4 regions of the Rhizobium lentis genome follow, and region 3 is predicted to be linked to each of the others. Evidence: predicted binding sites of a transcription regulator. Region 3 holds the regulator's gene; each other region holds the start of a gene.
What was found. Region 3 encodes LexA, which represses DNA repair genes until DNA is damaged. Its sites were predicted from a motif close to TGTTCNNNNTGTGTTCNG; they were not measured.
Positions count from the first base shown of each region.

Region 1: the regulator LexA is predicted to act here: its motif matches at 1,165-1,182, upstream of J0663_RS11610 (ATP-dependent helicase).
Region 2: the regulator LexA is predicted to act here: its motif matches at 1,575-1,592, upstream of J0663_RS13065 (PA0069 family radical SAM protein).
Region 4: the regulator LexA is predicted to act here: its motif matches at 1,939-1,956, upstream of J0663_RS08125 (helicase-related protein).

Region 1 is NZ_CP071454.1:2,413,405-2,416,382, reverse strand. It holds gene J0663_RS11625 (DUF982 domain-containing protein) at 1-62, shown strand, start outside; gene J0663_RS11620 (hypothetical protein) at 288-551, opposite strand; gene J0663_RS11615 (hypothetical protein) at 861-1,127, shown strand; gene J0663_RS11610 (ATP-dependent helicase) at 1,230-2,978, shown strand, end outside.
Region 2 is NZ_CP071454.1:2,716,105-2,719,082, forward strand. It holds gene J0663_RS13060 (ribonuclease HII) at 1-103, opposite strand, end outside; gene J0663_RS13065 (PA0069 family radical SAM protein) at 348-1,505, opposite strand; gene J0663_RS13070 (glycosyltransferase family protein) at 1,646-2,161, shown strand; gene J0663_RS13075 (hypothetical protein) at 2,373-2,729, shown strand; gene moaB (molybdenum cofactor biosynthesis protein B) at 2,768-2,978, opposite strand, start outside.
Region 3 is NZ_CP071454.1:3,913,105-3,916,082, reverse strand. It holds gene J0663_RS19045 (VOC family protein) at 1-776, opposite strand, end outside; gene lexA (transcriptional repressor LexA) at 974-1,693, shown strand; gene J0663_RS19035 (ComEC/Rec2 family competence protein) at 1,674-2,978, opposite strand, start outside.
Region 4 is NZ_CP071454.1:1,689,020-1,691,997, reverse strand. It holds gene J0663_RS08125 (helicase-related protein) at 1-1,778, opposite strand, end outside; gene J0663_RS08120 (DUF3309 family protein) at 2,571-2,726, shown strand; gene J0663_RS08115 (YMGG-like glycine zipper-containing protein) at 2,754-2,978, shown strand, end outside.

The DNA.
Region 1 (2,978 bases), 1.5 Mb from region 3:
TGGAGGAGGCGAGGGCCGAGTTCCTGGCGGCGGCCGAAGAGGCGAAGCTGAAGCTGCATTAACGCAAGCAGGGGCGCCCGACGGTTTTCGGTTTGGTCAGCAAGCTGTCCCGCGATGGTGCATTGTTTAATTTTCACTTAACCCTGCATCGAGCAGGTGCCGGGTTTTGGAGCAAAGGGCGTTGCACCTGAGCCAGCTGTTTCGATAGAAAACATCCAGCCGTCATGATGACGGTCAGAGGCTCGTCATCCGGAAACGCAGACGAGCCTCGATCGAGCGGATCGGTTTCAGCAAGCCGAGCCGGCCTCATTCTCCATCTCGATATATCCCACACCGATAATCGTGCCGTCGGCCGCGCGGATGAATGACGGCAGATAGTGCGGCTCCGCCGGCTCGCAGGCGGTCGTCTCGGTATATTCGTTGAAGGCGATCTGATCCTTCGGCAAAGCGGAATAATCCATGCCCGTTTCAAGCGAGGCATAGGCTGGGCTGGCAAAGACGCCGCAGCCGATGATCAAGGTGGACGCCCGGAGGCGAAGAAGCGTCTGCATGATGGTCTCCAGCGTTTCAGGTCCGGCTTTTCAACACCTGGGAGGGCGCTTTGGTTCCCTCAGCGCCGCAACAGGGGCCCACGCACATCGCCTCGGCCGACCAGGATTTTCCGGGCGTCGAGATCGCCGAGCGCATGAAGGAGGCTCTCGACTGAAGCACTTGTCCCCGCCGCGCCGTGACCCTGCCGGTCGGATTTATCAAGATCGGGAAAACAGGTTCGGATAATATTCAAAGACAATAGGCAGGCAGCCCTTGGCGAAAGTTGGAACGCTTTCCATATCCCTCGGCAGTCTGTAGAGGGATGACGAATGAAAGCGTTTTTGCCCGCCTTGTTGGCCGGGGCCATGCTCGCCGGCTGCTCCTCGGTCGATACGCCGGCGCTGGAACCCATTCCCGGCAGCATCACCTATGGCGGCCAGCCGCGAACCAAGCTCACCAAGTCGCCGATCGGCAGCGCCGTCCATCACCAATTCTACAGCGAGACGGGCCAGCGCGTGGAGGAAACCTATATTCTCCAACCGGACCGCAGCCTGAAACTGGTGCGGCGGGTGGTCGGTCCGGATTTCCCCGATTGAGGATTGCCCGCTTACCGGCTTGACAGCGGCGGCAATCGCGAACATTCAAGGAACATCTAATCTTGCCGCAGTGATTCTGCGGGAGCCCGACCGGACGGCTGGATGTATCTCGAAAAGCTCAATCCCCAGCAGCGCATGGCCGTCGAACACGGCACGCTCACCGACGGAAGCCATATTGCCGGGCCGCTGCTGGTCATTGCCGGGGCGGGCTCGGGCAAGACGAACACGCTGGCGCATCGGGTCGCCCATCTCATCGTCAAGGGCGCCGATCCCCGCCGCATCCTGCTGATGACCTTCTCGCGCCGGGCGGCGGCCGAGATGGCGCGACGCGTCGAGCGCATCTGCCGCGACGTTCTCGGCGCCAATGCCGGCATCATGGCCGACGCACTTTCCTGGTCCGGCACCTTTCACGGCATCGGCGCGCGGCTGCTGCGCGATTATGCCCAACAGATCGGCCTCGATGCCGATTTCACCATTCACGACCGCGAAGACAGTGCCGACCTGATGAACCTCATCCGGCACGACCTCGGCTTTTCCAAAACGGAAAGCCGCTTTCCGGCCAAAGGCACCTGCCTTGCCATCTATTCCCGGGCGGTGAACTCCGAAACCGCGCTCGACCAGGTGCTGCGCGATGCCTTTCCCTGGTGCGCGGCCTGGGAGAAGCAGCTGCGCGAGCTTTTCGCCTGCTATGTCGAGGCCAAGCAGGCCCAGAACGTGCTCGATTACGACGACCTGCTGCTCTACTGGGCGCAGATGGTCGGCGAGACCGCCATTGCCGAGGATATAGGCAGCCGCTTCGACCATGTGCTCGTCGACGAATATCAGGACACCAACCGGCTGCAGGCCTCGATCCTGCTGGCATTGAAGCCGCAGGGCCAGGGGCTGACCGTCGTCGGCGACGATGCGCAGTCGATCTATTCCTTCCGCGCCGCGACGGTGCGCAACATCCTCGATTTTCCCGCGGCCTTCAGCCCGGCCGCCAATATCGTCACGCTCGACCGCAACTACCGCTCTACGCAGCCGATCCTCGCCGCCGCCAATGCCGTGATCGATCTCGCCTCGGAGCGCTTCACCAAGAACCTGTGGACCGAGCGCCAATCGGCGGAGCGGCCGCGCCTCGTCACGGTGCGCGACGAGGCCGAACAGGCGCGTTATGTCGCCGACAAGGTGCTCGACAATCGCGAGGAAGGTCTCAAGCTCAAGCAGCAGGCCGTGCTCTTTCGCGCCGCCCATCACAGCGGGCCGCTGGAAGTCGAGCTGACCCGGCGCAACATTCCCTTCGTCAAGTTCGGCGGGCTAAAGTTTCTCGACAGCGCGCATGTCAAGGACATGCTGGCCGCCCTTCGCTTCGCCCAGAACCCGCGTGACCGGGTGGCGGGCTTCCGGCTGATGCAGATCCTGCCGGGCGTCGGGCCGACGACCGCGCAGAAGGCGCTCGACCTGATGGCCCAGGATGCTAGCCCGCTGTCGGCTCTGGCCGCCATGCCGGCGCCGCCGCGCTCCGGCACGGATTGGACCGATTTCGTTTCGATGCTGCAGGAGCTGAAATCCGGCAAGGCCGGCTGGCCGGCGGAAATCGGGCTGGCGCGGCAATGGTACGCGCCGCATCTGGAGCGGCTGCACGAGGACGCATCGACACGGCAGGCCGACCTGCTGCAGCTCGAGCAGATCGCCGGCGGTTATGCCTCGCGCGAGCGCTTCCTTACGGAACTCACGCTCGATCCGCCGGATGCGACCAGCGACCAGGCGGGCGTGCCGCTGCTCGACGAGGACTATCTGATCCTGTCGACCATCCATTCGGCCAAGGGCCAGGAATGGACGAAGGTCTTTATGCTGAACGTCGTCGACGGC
Region 2 (2,978 bases), 1.2 Mb from region 3:
GCCAGTGGCCGGCCTTGCGGGCCTTCAGCTCGAGTTTGAAATCCGGCACGAGCGGGGCCGTGTCGAAAAGCAGGGGAGAATCGGGTGGCGTGCGAGGTTTCATGCGGCTGAACCTCGCACGCCAACCCGATTTCCCGCAAGTCCCCGGATCAGGGCGGCGGCCGGGGACGGTCCGGCGGATGGTGGCGGTCAGGGCCATCCGCGGGAATTGCGCTCGGGGCTCGAAAACAGGGCGGTTTTTCTGAGCAGCCGATGCGCAAAGCTCGAAGCAATTCCAAGAAAGTGTGAAGTGATTTTCCCAGGCAAAGCGCGAAGCGGTTTTGCCTGAATTACGCAAACACAAAAGGCTAGAGCAACGACAGCTGCACGCCGCTGCCATCGGGCGGCACGAACAGATCGTCGCGCAACGGCACGCTGCGGCGCGTCAGCTCGAAGCGCCTGGCCGCCATTTCGAAGCGGCGCGCGATCTGCCAGGCATAGGGGCCGGCGCCTTTCATGCGCTTGCCGAATTCGGCATCGTAATCCTTGCCGCCGCGCATCGAGCGCACCAGCGACATCACATGCCGGTAGCGATCAGGATAATTCTGCAGCAGCCAGTCTCGGAAGAGCGCGCTGACTTCAAGAGGAAGCCTCAGGATGACGTAGCTCGCCTCGGCAGCACCGGCGGCCTTCGCCGATTCGAGGATGCGCTCCAATTCGTGGTCGTTCAGCGCCGGGATCAGCGGGGCGGCCATCACAGCCGTCTGGATGCCTGCTTCGGCAAGCGTGTGGATCGTCTCCAGGCGCCGCGGCGGCGTGGCGGCGCGTGGTTCCATCGCTCGGGCAAGCTTGCGGTCGAGCGTCGTCACCGAGATGCCGACGCGCACCAGGTTTTTCCGCGCCATCTCCTGCAGGATATCGAGGTCACGCAGGATCATCGCTGATTTTGTGACGATCGATACCGGATGGTTCGCTTTGTTCAGGACCTCGAGGATGCCGCGCATGATGCGCCATTCCTTCTCGATCGGCTGGTAGGGGTCGGTATTGGTGCCGATCGCGATCACCCGTACCTTGTAGCCCGGCTTGGCGAGTTCCCGCTCCAGCAGCTTTGCCGCATCGGGCTTGGCAAAGAGCTTTGTCTCGAAGTCCAGCCCGGCGGAGAGCCCCATATAGGCGTGGGTCGGCCGGGCGAAGCAATAGATGCAGCCGTGCTCGCAGCCGCGATAAGGATTGATCGAGCGATCGAAGGAAATGTCAGGTGATTCGTTTCGGGTGATGGCCGTGCGCGGTTTTTCGACCTGCACTTCCGTCCTGAATGGCGGCAGCTCTTCCCATGTTTGCCAGCCGTCGTCGAAGGTCTCCCGCTGCAGCGCCTCGAACCGCCCCGTCGGGTTCAATCCCGCCCCACGCCCGCGGCGCCGATCGACCTCGACCCGCAGACCGGAGGAAACGATCATCGCATCGGCAATATCTGCCGTATTGGCAGGCGCGAACGCGGCCTGCCCTGCCAGGGACTGCTCTCTCATCGGATTCTCCCGCGGCGGAAAAGCCACTGCCTCCGCCCGTCTTGATGATTAAATTCCTATCGACAAAATGAGAACAATGCAAGAACAAAATGCGCGAAACGGCGCTGGCAAAAATTTGTGCGGCGCATTATAGATGATCAATGTTGACGGTTGTTCTCGAATGCCAGGATCAGGAATCCGAGCTGGCGCAGACTTTATCGGTATTGGTGGCAGGCGCGGTGGAAGGGCTGGTCAGCGATGTGATCGTGCTCGATCACGGCTCGCACGATGGCACCTCGCGGGTCGCCGATGCCGCCGGCTGCCGCTTCCATTCGCAATGGGATATCAAGGACATCGTCCGCTCGGCCCGCGGCGAATGGCTGCTCTTCGTCGAGCCGGGCGCCAGACCCCAGGCCGGCTGGATCGATGAGATCGCCGAATATATGGCGCTGAACAAGGCGCCGGCGCGCTTCACCGCTTCGCGCGGTTACCGGCGCCCGTTCTTTCAGCGCGTCGCTCGCACTCGGCCGCCGCTGGAACTGGGATTGCTGATGCCGAAGAACCAGGCGCTCGCGACCGTCAAGAGTGGCATGCGCCTTGCCGACTTCGTCAGGGGCCAGAAACCGCGCAAACTCGCAAGCGAGCTCATTCCCTCCTGGGTCACTCGCGCCCGCTAAGCAGTTTCACTCGTGGTATCCCAAAGGCAGCCGTGGCATGCTTCGCCCCTGTCGTGCAAAGATGGCACCCGATCGAATTTGGCGCTATAATTCCCTTATGGCGCCGCCGAAGCGCCCCGCTTCGCTGGATGGCCATGGAATGCCGTTAGACGGCAGAACAGGTCGGCAAACTCTCCTCTTCTGCCGGAAGCCCGGCGAAAGGAGGTGCGTCATGGCACGCGGTGGGATTTACCGCGTGCGCTGTAGGATCTACGGCGGACGCAATATGATTTACGGTCTGCTGGCCGTCATATTGCCGACAGTGATGATCGCGCATCCGCATTCAGCAGCGTCGCAGACGATGCTCAGTTGCGCAGGCCGGTCCGACGTCATCAGTTTCCTCGACAGGAATTTCGGCGAAAAACTCACCGCGGTCGGGCTGGTCAACCAGAACTCCATTCTCGAGGTCTATGCCGCCAAAAGCGGAACCTGGACCCTCGTCGTCACGGATGTTCACGGCACAAGCTGCATTCTGCTGTCGGGTGACAGCTGGGAAACGATGCCGGCTCTGCCGGGCATTGAAACATAGCGCATGACCAAAGGGGATGTGAATGCGGGTCAGCCGGGTTACTTCTTCGCGCCGCGTTTCAGATGCTCGTCCAGGCGCGGCATGATCTCGACGAAATTGCACGGCGCGCTGCGGTAGTCGAGTTGTCCTTTGAGAATGCCGTCCCAGGCGTCCCGGCAGGCGCCGGGCGAGCCGGGCAGCGCGAAGATGAAAGTGGAATTGGCGACGCCGGCCGTAGCGCGCGACTGGATCGTCGCCGTGCCGATCTTC
Region 3 (2,978 bases):
AGATCGGCGACATTGAAGAGGATTGCCCGGCCGCGCAGGCCGCGCTCGGCGGCCGAGACGGCTATCTCGAAATAGGCCTCCAACCCTTCCGGCGTCATCAGGCTGATTCTCGCATTCGATGCTGCGATCTTGACGCCGAAGCCTGTTTTCTCGATTGCCGATTGCGCCGCGGCGAGGCTGACGAAGGCGCCGAATGCGGCCGGTTCCGGCGCGCAAAGCGCCACCTCGGCAATGCCGGTGACGCCATTGGCATGTTTCTCCAGCGCACCACGGTCGGCCGGGAGCGGGTTGATGCGCTGACAGGTGAAGAGGAAGAAATCAGGCGCACGCAGATCGCTCGCAAAGGCCAATCTGAAGCTGCCGACGCTCTCGGAACCATCCGGCATCTTCATCGGCCGGCTGAACTCCAGCATCTCGCCGGCGCTCGATCCCCTACTGGCGAATTTCCTATGATCGCGGGCAGCATCTTCGGTGGCGAAAACGATTGCCGAAAGCCCCTCCTCGCCGCAACGAAAGCGAAAGGCTTGGTTGCGGGCGGTGAAGACATTGCCTTTCAGCGCCGATGCGTCGCTCTCCTCGATACTCGCGACGCCGAGCGGCTCCAGATAAGTTTTGTCGGCAAGGAAGACGCAGGCGTTTTCCGTTCCAAAGGGATGGCGCGCATCGGCGGCTACGGTGAAGCCAAGCTTGCCGAGCCTCTCGCGCGCCAGATCGATATTGACGACGGGCAGAACGACGTGATCCAGCGGGTGCGGCTTGGCGAGATGCTCGTTCATCGGTTCCTCTCCCAGAAACGACAGGAGATGTGCGACAGCACCTCCCTGAATGCAAGACATGGCGCCAATCCGGCGAATGAAAATAAAAATCGCGACGAGTTGGCGTGAAGTTTTACGGAAATTTAGCTACTTGCGGAACACATATGGAACATATAGGGTCTGTTCTGGATTTGTTTCAATCACGGGGTCTGACGTCGATGCTCACGCGCAAACAACAGGAGCTTCTCCTTTTCATTCATGAGCGCATGAAGGAATCCGGCGTTCCTCCCTCCTTCGACGAAATGAAGGATGCTCTTGATCTCGCCTCGAAATCCGGCATTCACCGCCTGATCACGGCGCTCGAGGAACGTGGCTTCATTCGCCGCCTACCGAACCGCGCCCGGGCGCTTGAAGTGATCAAGCTTCCGGAGGCCTATAGTCCCAGTCTTCAGCCGCGCCGCGGTTTTTCGCCGAGCGTCATCGAGGGCAGCCTCGGCAAGCCCCAGCCGACCGCAGCGCCCGCTGCCGCTAAACCGGTTGCCGACAACGGCAACTCTGTTTCCGTACCGGTCATGGGACGAATCGCTGCCGGCGTTCCGATCTCGGCGATCCAGAACAACACGCACGACATCGTCGTTCCCGCCGATATGCTCGGCTCCGGTGAGCACTATGCGCTTGAAGTCAAGGGCGACTCGATGATCGAGGCCGGCATCTTCGACGGCGATACCGTGATCATTCGCAACGGCAGCACGGCAAGTCCCGGCGATATCGTCGTTGCCCTTGTCGACGACGAGGAAGCAACGCTGAAGCGTTTCCGCCGCAAGGGCGCCTCGATCGCGCTGGAGGCCGCCAACCCCGCCTACGAGACCCGCATCTTCGGGCCCGACCGCGTCAAGGTGCAGGGCAAGCTCATCGGCCTCATCCGCCGCTATCACTGATACCGGACAGACCAGAATCCGTAAAACTGTCGTTGCGCCAATCATAGGCGCGATGGCGCATCCATGGCCGCGATAGGGCATTGAAGGCGGTCGCCACCTCCGGGCCGCCGGCGGTGATGCGCAGTTCGACCGAACCGGTCCGGCGCAGCGTCTCGCCGGTAAACAGCGTCGCGCCCGAGCGGCAGCTGGCCGAGCGCAGGCGCACCGGCGTGATGACAATATCGCCGGCATCGCAGGCCGGTCCGAGATAGGCGGCGTTCTCGATGACGGTCACGACATGACCGTTGGCGAGCTTCGCTACGCACCAGGCTTTCTTGACGCAGGAAAAACGCTCCGCGGTACCCCCCGCTGCGGCAGTCCGCATTGCGAGCCTCGCTTCGTTCTGCTGACCGGCCGAAAGCCTGAGGCGGCGATCGTCTCCCTCGGGAACAGCAGGGCCATCCAGCATTTTCGGCGGGTCATGAGTGGGCAGAACCAGTGCCCTTTGCCACTGGTCGAAGATGAAATCCGGCGGCCTTTCACGATTGGAAGCCATTGCCGACGCCTTGACGATCGCGACCAGACCGCCATCCTCGGAAATCACCAGATCCGGCGGCCGGCGAGCCGGCAGAACCAGGAAAGCGAGCGTCGAGACTGCCATGATGGCGGTGCCGACATGGCGCAGCCGCGTCCGCATGAGCGTCATCAGCAGGAAGCCCGCCACGGCCACGGCGAAATACCAGCCGGGCAAGCGACCGATGCCGATATCCCCGCCCCAGCCGGATATCGTCCTTGCCACCGCGATCACCAGATCGAGGCCGAATCCGACCACTTTCCAAGGCAGTGCATCCAGGCCGAAAGGCATAAGCAGCATCGCGAACAACCCGGCCGGCATGACAATGAAGGAGATCATCGGCATCGTCGCGAGGTTTGCCGGGAGGCCGTAGGCCGTCAGGCGATGAAAGTGCTCGATCGAAAACAGCGCCGTGGAAAAGCCACCGATCAACGAGGTCAGGAAAACACCGCCGAAGAAGCGTCCGACGGCAACCACCGGCCGCAGGGCCGGCATTTTCAGGACGGCGTTTTCGCGGACACGCCGGTCCTTCCATAGCTGATAACCCGATACCAGCGCCAAGGTCGCGGCAAAGGACATTTGAAAGCTTGGCCCGAGGACCTCGGAGGGAGCAAGCGCGATGATAACAAGCGCGGAAAGAGCGACATTGCGAAGGCTGATCGAAGGCCGGTCGAAGAAGACGGCAATGAGCATGATGGCCATCATGATGAAGGCGCGTTCTGCCGAGACCGC
Region 4 (2,978 bases), 2.2 Mb from region 3:
TCGTCGGCGAGCAGAATCACGCGCGGACGCATGACGTGATCGCTGCCCGAAAGCCGCGCCACCGGATCGCCCAGCCAACGGATCAACCCATCCGACCCGATGGCCAGGTCGCTGTTGCCGGCAGCATGCATCCGGGCTGCGCGGGCTTCAAATTCAAGCGCGAGCGCCTTCTGCGACGCAGCCTGAACCGCCTTGGCATCCGGTCCGTCCGTTCCCGCCACCGGCGTGAAACGGAATCCGCTCAATTGCCCTACATGATGTCCTTCAACGAAGACATCGCCATTCACACTGATTTCAGCTTCCAGCATCGCATTCTCTCTCAGGCGCTTCATGAGCACAGATGTCCTGCGATCAACAAAGCGTTTCGTCAACCTCTCATGTAACGCATCGGACAATCGATCTTCGATTTCCCGCGTCTTTTCCTGCCAATGTGTCGGATCGGCAAGCCAGCCGGGCCGATTCGAAACGTAGGTCCAGGTCCTTATCTGCGCGATTCGCGCCGAAAGCGTGTCAATTTCCCCATCTGTTCGATCGGAGCGATGAACCTGCTCCGCGAGAAACTGCTCGTTCACCGTGCCATAGCGGACGAGATCGGAAAAGAGGGTCGAGATAAGATCGGCATGTTGTGCCGGTGTGATACGCCGGTAGTCGGGAAGCGCGCAAGCCTCCCAGAGTTTTTCGACGCGCGCCGGTCTGTCGGCGAGATCGATGACCTCGGGATAGCGCGAAAGCTGCTCGAGCGCCTGCTGGTCGACCGCGGGCAGCGCCCTCGTCAGCCCCGGCACGCGCGGTCCGGCCTCGAGGCTGGCGCGAAGCGACTGGATCGAGGAGAAGTCCATCTCGGTCGTGCGCCACTGCAAGACTTTGACGTTGTCGAACTCGTGCCCTTCGATGTGCTGCACCAGCTCATCGTCAAAGGGGGAGACCTGCCCGGTCACACCGAAGGTTCCGTCGCGCACGTGCCGTCCCGCACGTCCGGCGATCTGGCCGAGTTCGGCTGGATTGAGATTACGGAACTGGTAGCCATCGAATTTGCGGTCCTGGGCGAAGGCGACGTGATCGACATCGAGATTGAGGCCCATGCCGATCGCATCCGTTGCCACCAGATATTCGACGTCGCCCGCCTGATACAGCGCGACCTGCGCATTGCGGGTGCGCGGGCTCAAAGCCCCCAGCACGACAGCCGCGCCGCCGCGCTGGCGGCGGATGAGCTCGGCGATGGCATAGACCTCGTCGGCGGAAAAAGCGACGATGGCCGAGCGCTGCGGCAGCCGGGTGATCTTCTTCTGCCCGGCGTAAAGGAGATGCGAAAGCCGCGGCCGCTCGACGATCGTGATGCCGGGCAGGATGTGCTGCAGGATCGGCCGCATCGTCGCAGCACCCAACAGCAGCGTTTCATCACGGCCGCGAAGATGCAGGATGCGGTCAGTGAAGATATGGCCGCGCTCAAGATCGCCGGCGAGCTGCACCTCGTCGATCGCAACGAAGGCAGCCTTGGTCTCGCGCGGCATTGCTTCGACGGTGCAGACGGAAAAACGTGCGTTGGGCGGCGAAATTTTTTCCTCGCCGGTGACCAGCGCCACGTGCTGCAAGCCGACCTTCTCTACCACCCGCGTATAGACCTCGCGCGCCAGCAGCCTGAGCGGCAGGCCGATCACGCCGGTCCCGTGTGCGACCATGCGCTCGATGGCATAATGGGTCTTGCCGGTATTTGTCGGTCCGAGCACCGCGGTCACACCGCGCCCGCTCAGAATCATCGGCTGCGAAGTCAGAGTCATGGTCCATGCAAACGAGGCGGGCGCCCCAGGGAAATCTCGGCTCCTCGATGGAAGCTAGAGAACACATGGACAGCTGCCGCCGCAAACGCAAGGGCAGATTTCAAAATGCACCTGAGATTACGACCTTTGCGAGTCCCGCAGAACGTCCGTAGAGATGATTCGGAACAGCGTGAGAACGAATCAGCGACGAATCGCTGACTCCCGCTGATTCAGCTTTTGTTCACGGCTAAGTATTGATTTTGAATCACTTTTTCCCACTAGATGCTGAATCACGACCCTTCCGCCCGTTGGCATTTTCGCTGTCGCCATCGGCTCCCTTCCGACTGATTGTCGGCAATTGAAAATTGCGCCGAAATTAACTTGTCGACCAAAGCCGGAACGAATCGGAGACGAATCGCTGACCATTTCGTTTTCGCCTTTCGTTCACGGCCATATCTGGTGGCAAAGCAGCGCCGATGCGCTAGATGCGGATCGCCATAGGATCTCCTCCTCCCGCGTCCCCGCATCGGCATTAATCTTGGAAAAGGTGGATTCAGAAGACGTTAAGTCGGAGACCCAATGTCGGTGCGTCGATCATACAGGGAACGAATCGCTGACGAATCGGCGACATCGCGGCTTTCCCGCTTTGTTCACCACAACATATTGTATTTAAAATATTTTTTTACCATGCCAACAATTTTCCGAGGTGACGAGGACCAGATCGCGCCACATTTCCAATACCGAACCGGGAACAAAAATCGCCAATGCGTGTTTCTTGTCCATCGAAATGCGGATGAATGAAGGGAACACCTCATGCTTGGCACTATACTTCTGGTTATCCTCATTCTGCTCTTAATCGGAGCCTTGCCGAATTGGGGCTACAGCCGCGGTTGGGGCTATGGACCTTCCGGCGGTTTGGGGCTAGTTCTCGTCATTATTATCATCCTTGTACTCATGGGCCGCATCTAAAGGCCAACAAACCTGGGGAGTTACGACATGATGAAGAAGATTGTTCTTATCGGCGCGCTGGTTGGCGCTCTCGCATCCTGCACGGCGACCGAGCAGGGCACGGCGATCGGCGCCGGCACCGGTGCGGTCATCGGCGGTGCCGTCACCAACAGCTGGGGTGGTGCCGCTGTCGGCGCCGTTGCCGGCGGTCTGACCGGCGCTCTCATCGGCCAGTCGGTCGAACGGCGCGGCTACTGCATCTATCGCGACCGC